Regions from separate parts of the Priestia sp. 3CA3 genome, predicted to be linked through region 1. Evidence: riboswitches for the same ligand, from Rfam matches in the RefSeq annotation. Region 1 holds a riboswitch; the other holds the start of a gene.

Evidence for each region. Region 1 has a riboswitch for thiamine pyrophosphate ahead of thiM (hydroxyethylthiazole kinase). Riboswitches for the same ligand answer to the same signal wherever they lie in the genome.
Region 2: another riboswitch for thiamine pyrophosphate. It lies ahead of AC1VNJ_RS21690 (thiamine phosphate synthase); the one in region 1 lies ahead of thiM (hydroxyethylthiazole kinase).

What each region holds. Positions count from the first base shown of each region.
Region 1 covers NZ_JBXENJ010000006.1:76,354-79,495, forward strand. The annotation lists gene thiE (thiamine phosphate synthase) at 1-352, opposite strand, end outside; gene thiM (hydroxyethylthiazole kinase) at 366-1,172, opposite strand; TPP riboswitch at 1,247-1,355, opposite strand; gene AC1VNJ_RS16815 (MFS transporter) at 1,547-2,764, opposite strand; gene AC1VNJ_RS16820 (TetR/AcrR family transcriptional regulator) at 2,861-3,142, opposite strand, start outside.
Region 2 covers NZ_JBXENJ010000009.1:61,557-64,698, forward strand. The annotation lists gene thiS (sulfur carrier protein ThiS) at 1-5, opposite strand, end outside; gene thiO (glycine oxidase ThiO) at 2-1,129, opposite strand; gene AC1VNJ_RS21690 (thiamine phosphate synthase) at 1,113-1,736, opposite strand; TPP riboswitch at 1,858-1,959, opposite strand; gene AC1VNJ_RS21695 (hypothetical protein) at 2,118-2,333, opposite strand; gene crcB (fluoride efflux transporter CrcB) at 2,385-2,771, opposite strand; gene AC1VNJ_RS21705 (fluoride efflux transporter FluC) at 2,772-3,142, opposite strand, start outside.

The DNA.
Region 1 (3,142 bases):
CATTATGAACAGAGACGCCCACAATTCCTTTTCCTATTTTTTCTCGAACAATATGAGCTTTTTCATCTTCTTGTCCAATATGAACGCCATCTGCTTGTAAGCGGATCGCTAAGTCAAGATCATCATTCACAACAAAAGGAACGCTGTGCTGCTGACAAATTTGCTGAAGTTCTTTCGCCAGCTGATATTTCGCTTCTCCTTTTAGGGCACCCTCGCCTTTTTCACGAAATTGAAACACGGTAACGCCGCCTTCAATTGCTTCTTTCAACACTTCTTTCGGATCTTTTGTACAGTTATTGCTGCCCATTATAAAATAAACTTTCAGCAGCTTTTTGATTTCTTCGTTTGTCATTTTCCGGCTCCTTTTAACGTTGATGTACTCTTGCATATGATTCAATATCCTGCCCAGATAAAAGATGAAGCTGGTTTAAGAGCTCAATTTGAAAGCTTCCCGGCCCTTCTTCACCTTTTTTCGCTGCGGCGATTTCACCTGCCACTCCGTAAAAACTTAAAGCAGCAACGCTTGCCTCGACATATTCTTTTTCTACAGCAGCGAAAGCTCCTATAATTGATGTCAACAGACATCCAGTCCCCGTCACTTTCGTAAATAACGGGTGACCGTTGTCTACTGTATACGTTGTGTTTCCATCGGTGATCACATCTTGTTTACCCGTAATAACAATCACTGTATCTAATTTGTTCGCCGCTTTCTCAGCAAGTTCAATGACGTCTCCTTGCCCTTCTAATGAATCAACGCCTTTAATGAGCCATGACTCGCCTACTACATTCGCAACTTCAGCAGCGTTACCACGAATAACTGCAATATTTAATTCTTCTACAAGCTGACGTGCTACTTCTGTACGAAACGGTGTCGCTCCGGCTCCTACAGGATCGAAAATAACCGGCACGCCGTTTTCATTTGCTGATTTTCCTGCTATTCTCATTGCTTCTACTTCTTGAGCCGTCAGTGTACCCATATTTAAGACAAGCGCTCCGGCGATTCGAGCCATATCAGCCACTTCTTCCTTCGCATAAGCCATAACAGGTGACGCTCCTAGGGCAAGCAGTCCATTTGCTGTAAAATTGGTTACCACAACATTCGTAATATTATGAATAAGCGGACTTAAGTCTCTTACTTTTTCTAATTGAGCTGAAATTTTACTAATATCCATGTTCTCTCACTCTTTTCATTTAGTTTTAACACTGCAAAAAAAGACAAAAAAGCACCTTGCATGCGCAAAGTGCTTTGGTATGTACTCACATTCCCTGCGCTGGCATTATCCAACAGGTTCAAATGGTCAACAGGCGCCCCTGTACTCTCAGCCTGCCCCGCGCAAGCTCCCATACTATTCTTGTTACGTTTAAAGTTTACTATTAACCCTTTTTATTTGCAACCATTTCACTGTTTTGCCGATAAAATAAAGCTTCGCTATAGGCTGAGTGGTGTTGTAAATCTTACAGCTTTACTAAAAGCATCATTAAAAGACCTCCAGTAAGCTACTGGAGGTCTTCTATCCCCTAAAAATTCTATCATTTTTCCTTCTCGTTATTTCTCTTGAATCGCTTGATTTCTCACAGCTGTTTTTCGATCCTTCCCTGCTCTTAAAGATAAAAGAAAACAAAGCAGCAGTACAAGTGCAGCTGATACGTACGGATAATTAATGTTTATATCAAAGAGAAAGCCTGCGACAACGGGTCCAATAATATTCCCAAGACTTGTATAAGCAGAATTTAGTCCGGCTACATACCCTTGGTCGTCTTGTGCCATCATCGACATTTGCGTGCTGATTGCCGGACGTAAAATATCTGTTGCTAAAAAGACGATAAATGTTACAACAATAATAAGCCAGTACGTGTGCACAAATAGCGTAAGTAAAATAAAAAGTCCCGTCATCATCAAGCAAAACGAAATCACTCTTTTTTCACCGAACTTATTTAAAATCCAGCCAAAAATCGTAACCTGCACAACAGCCCCTGCAATAGAGCCAAACGTAATAACAAACGCAATATCTTTTGGCGTAAAGCTAAATTTATGATCAACAAATAGTGAAAAGATCGTTTCATAATTGGATAATCCAAACGATGTCACAAAAACGATAATTAAACTTAAAAAATAAGGTTCTTTGTAGGAATTCATAAGCTGCAGCAGCAGCCGATCTTCTTTTGGATTCTCATTGTTTGAAACAGCATGACCTTGTACAGGACGAGACTCCGGCAAAACAAAAAGCGTAATCACTGCAGCCAAGCCTCCTGCTACTGCGGCCATGTAAAATGGCACGCGCATGCCGTATTCAGCTAAAAAGCCTCCAATACCGGGCCCGATAATAAATCCTGTTGTAATCGCTGCCGTCACATAGCCCATTCCTTTAGCGCGTTCTTTAGCAGACGTCACGTCCGCTGTATAGGCCATAACAGCAGGCATAATAAGCGCGGCTCCGACCCCACCTAGCATTCTGGATACAAATAATAAAAGAGGTGTACTCACTGAACCAAAGAACCATTCAGACAGGGCAAAAACAATCATTCCCGCTACAATAATTTTCTTTCTCCCTAACGAATCGGATAATCGCCCCGCTAAAGGCGAAAACAGAAATTGAGTTAGTGAAAACACGGCTACTAAAAGCCCCATCACGCTGCCGTTGATATGAAGCTCCGTCATATAGGTTGGCATAATTGGAATAACGAGACCGATTCCCGTAAAGATAATAAAAATATTTAGCATGAGCAGCAAAATCGCCGCCCGATTTCTTAACAATAATGACATATAAACCTCCTGATTACAAAAATACTGAACGTTCGGTCTATAAAAATACAAAATAATGAGGGATTACTCATTGCCGCAATAAGCATCCCCGCTTATTTAAGAAGACCTTGCTATAATTCCGTTTAAAAATACATCGATTGCTGAATGGTAAAGCTGCAGGGCATTTTCCGTACTCGTTTTTCGAGACATGCGGCTCATTCCAACAAACAACCCTTCTAAAATTACTGCAAGTTGCTCTGCATTTTTATGAGAAAACTCGCCTTCATCGATGCCCTGTTGCAAAAGTTCCCGGTTAAACTCCACGTGTCGTTTCACCATCTCATCAATTCGCTCTTCGATGTCGCTGCCCTTCTCCTCGTTGTTAAAAAACTCATCCGC
Region 2 (3,142 bases), on a different contig from region 1:
TTCAATGAACTCCCTCCATTGCTCTCGTTAGCTGAAATGATGTAAAAAATGAATGATTTGGCTTTTTCCCTAACAAAGCATCAGCCATAATTTTTCCAGTTGCAGCGCTTAATAAAATACCGTTTCGGTAGTGGCCAAAAGCCATGTGCAGATTCGCTATTTCAGGGTGCTCTCCTAAATAAGGCCAGCCATCATTTGTTTGTGGACGAAGACCAGCCCATGCTTTTTCAAATGTGGCTTCTTTAATGGCCGGCAGAAGCGCAGAAGCTTTATTCAGCAAAAATTGAATACCTTGTGCAGAAACGGTTTTAGTAAAATCATGCTGCAGCTTAGTTGCCCCGATTACGATTCTTCCACCAGTCTTAGGGACTAAGTAAAAACCTTCATCTAAAAAAATCGTTTTAGAAAGCAGGGGCTTATGACTTTGCAGAGCAATACACTCTCCTTTTACAGGAAACACCTCGCCTAAATGTTCAGAAGAAATAAAGCGTTTAGCCCATGAGCCTGCTGCAATCACTACTTTTTCTCCATAAAAAGAGCCTTTGGACGTCTGTACCCCTTTTACTGTTTCATTTTCCATAATAAGAGAGTGAACGTCACAGTATTCGAATACATCTGCTCCGTGATACAAGGCTCCATGAGCAAGAGCTTGTGTTAACTTAGCGGGAGCTAGCTGGCCGTCTCCCGGTATTGTAATGGCTCCGTATATGTCTGGAGAGAGCCCGGGTTCTAACAAACGCGCTTCTTTTACATCGATCCATCTTACACCTTTGTCCCACCGGTGGTGCTGAGCGGCTTTTTTCTTTAATACGTGTGCATCTTCTTCTGTTACAGCGACTTTTAATAAGCCTTTTTGAATGAGCTCTACATCGATAGCCGTTTTTTCTTTTAGTTCCTTCACCAGTTCAGGAAACATGCTTCTGCTCTTAATAGCAAGGTCTAAAAGAGGACCTTCTTCATCAATTTCAGCTTGAGCCCCTAAAATACCAGCGGCTGCACTTGAAGCTTCACAACCAACTTGATTGCGTTCAAGAATAGCTACTGACGCTCCTTGTTTTGACAAATGATAAGCGATAGAAGAGCTGATTATACCTCCTCCGATTAACAGTACATCATAATGCTGCTTCATTTTCTCCACCTCCAGATGTCCATATATGAGAATATTGTTTAATCGCTTTCAGGGGATCTTGCGCAAGCATGACACCAGACATCACGGCTATACCGTGTGCTCCTGTTTGAAGTACCTCTTTGGCATTTACAGGTGTAATTCCTCCAATGGCAATAACCGGTATCTGCACAGCGTCTACTACTTCTTTTAGTGCCGCTATCCCTCGACTTTTTAATTCTTTTTTTGAATGTGTTGAATAAATATGTCCGTATAAAATGTAGTGAGCACCATCTTTTTCAGCTTCTAAAGCCTCTTCCACAGAGTGAACTGACTTTCCAACAATAAGAGAAGGAAATGCGTCTATAACAAACGAAACGTCTAAACTATGATAGGCAAGCTGTACACCTTTTGCTTTTAAAGCATGCGCTACATCAACTCGGTCATTCACAATAATTTTAGAGCGACAAAATGGTAGGCTTTCTAGTAAACATTGAATCTGCTTTGCCGTTTTCTTTTTTTCTCTAATATGAATGGCGCCCGCAAAAGGCGCGATAGCCGTTAAAATTTTTTGAAGCTCTTCGATTGGCTGCTTATCTGTTGTAATGACATGAAATTTAGGAATATCCACATGATCGAAACCTTTCCATTCAGAATAAAGAGAAATTTCAATCACTTCATCTTGTGCAGAGGGCTTTATTACATACAAAAAACCACTCTACAACGTAGAGTGGTTAGCATGCATCGTTATGTAAACATGATCGCCACTTCCCTACGCTGGTCCAAACCAGATCAGGTTCAAAGGGTCCGAAATACATCCGTCTCAGCTTCAAAAAGCTCCCCTAGTGATTGCTATTTATTGATTTTGTTTTTGCACTTAAAATTATAACACAACTAGATGTAAATACAATATCTCTTTATGCTCTTACGGCTCTCTTCCTTTTATAGATGTATCTTTTAAGCTTCTTTACTAAGAGGCCCGGCGTACCGAATCATTCTGCTTTTTATATAGTTAGTAATCGGTATAGTCGTCAAATTCTTCTTTGTCTTTTTCCTTTTTCCGATCCCATATAAACAGCAGGAGTAACATAATAAAAGTTAGAATATAAAAACCGTAAAAAATAAATGCCGCCACAACATTTATAAATAAAAATAAAAAACCAATGATCTGACCTGCAACAGCTACAATCAACAAAATGTATTTCCAAACTTCTGCTTTTCTATCCATTCTCTACTTCTCCGTCTTTTTGTTTTTCCCTACTAGAAACGTTCTCTTTACTTATAATAAAAACGTTCCTGCCAGTAAACCGACTGTAAATAAACCAACTGTTCCAAATGCTGAAATCCCCACGTACGCCAACATTTTCCGATAAGATTTTTCCCGAATTAACTGTACGGTTTCCACACTAAACGTTGAAAAAGTGGTAAAGGCACCAAAAAACCCAATGCCAATCATTAAAAATATTGAATCATCATAAGCATGACTCGGAACCTTTCCATAATAACTACCGTAAAAAAGACCAAGCCCAAACGCACCGAGCAAGTTTACAAACAGCATTGAGACTGGAAAAGGAGGGTTTGAAACTGTTTTTGTAACTTTTAAACCCAAAAGATAACGGCATATTCCTCCAGCTGCCCCGCCAAGTGCCAAGCTCACTATGCTCATTTACTTCACCTCATGTACTTTCACTAAATTTTTCCCTGCCGCTTCACCGCATAGATAGCCTGCTAAAGCAAGAAGGATTCCACCTACTAAAGAGACAATGACATAAATGGCTCCCCAAAATAAATGGTGCTGAGTGAGAGAAATGACGTCTCCTGCAAAGGTTGAATACGTTGTAAAACCGCCGCACACGCCAACTCCTAGTCCAAGCTTTATCCATTCTTTTGGCTTTTTCCACGCAAAAAATCCTGTTAATAGGCCTAGTATGAAGCTTCCTAATAGGTTTTCAATTACCGTTCCTATTGGATAGCCCGTATATAATAAGGAAAGATTTAGCAAATAACGCGCATATGTACCAGCGATAGCACCAAAGG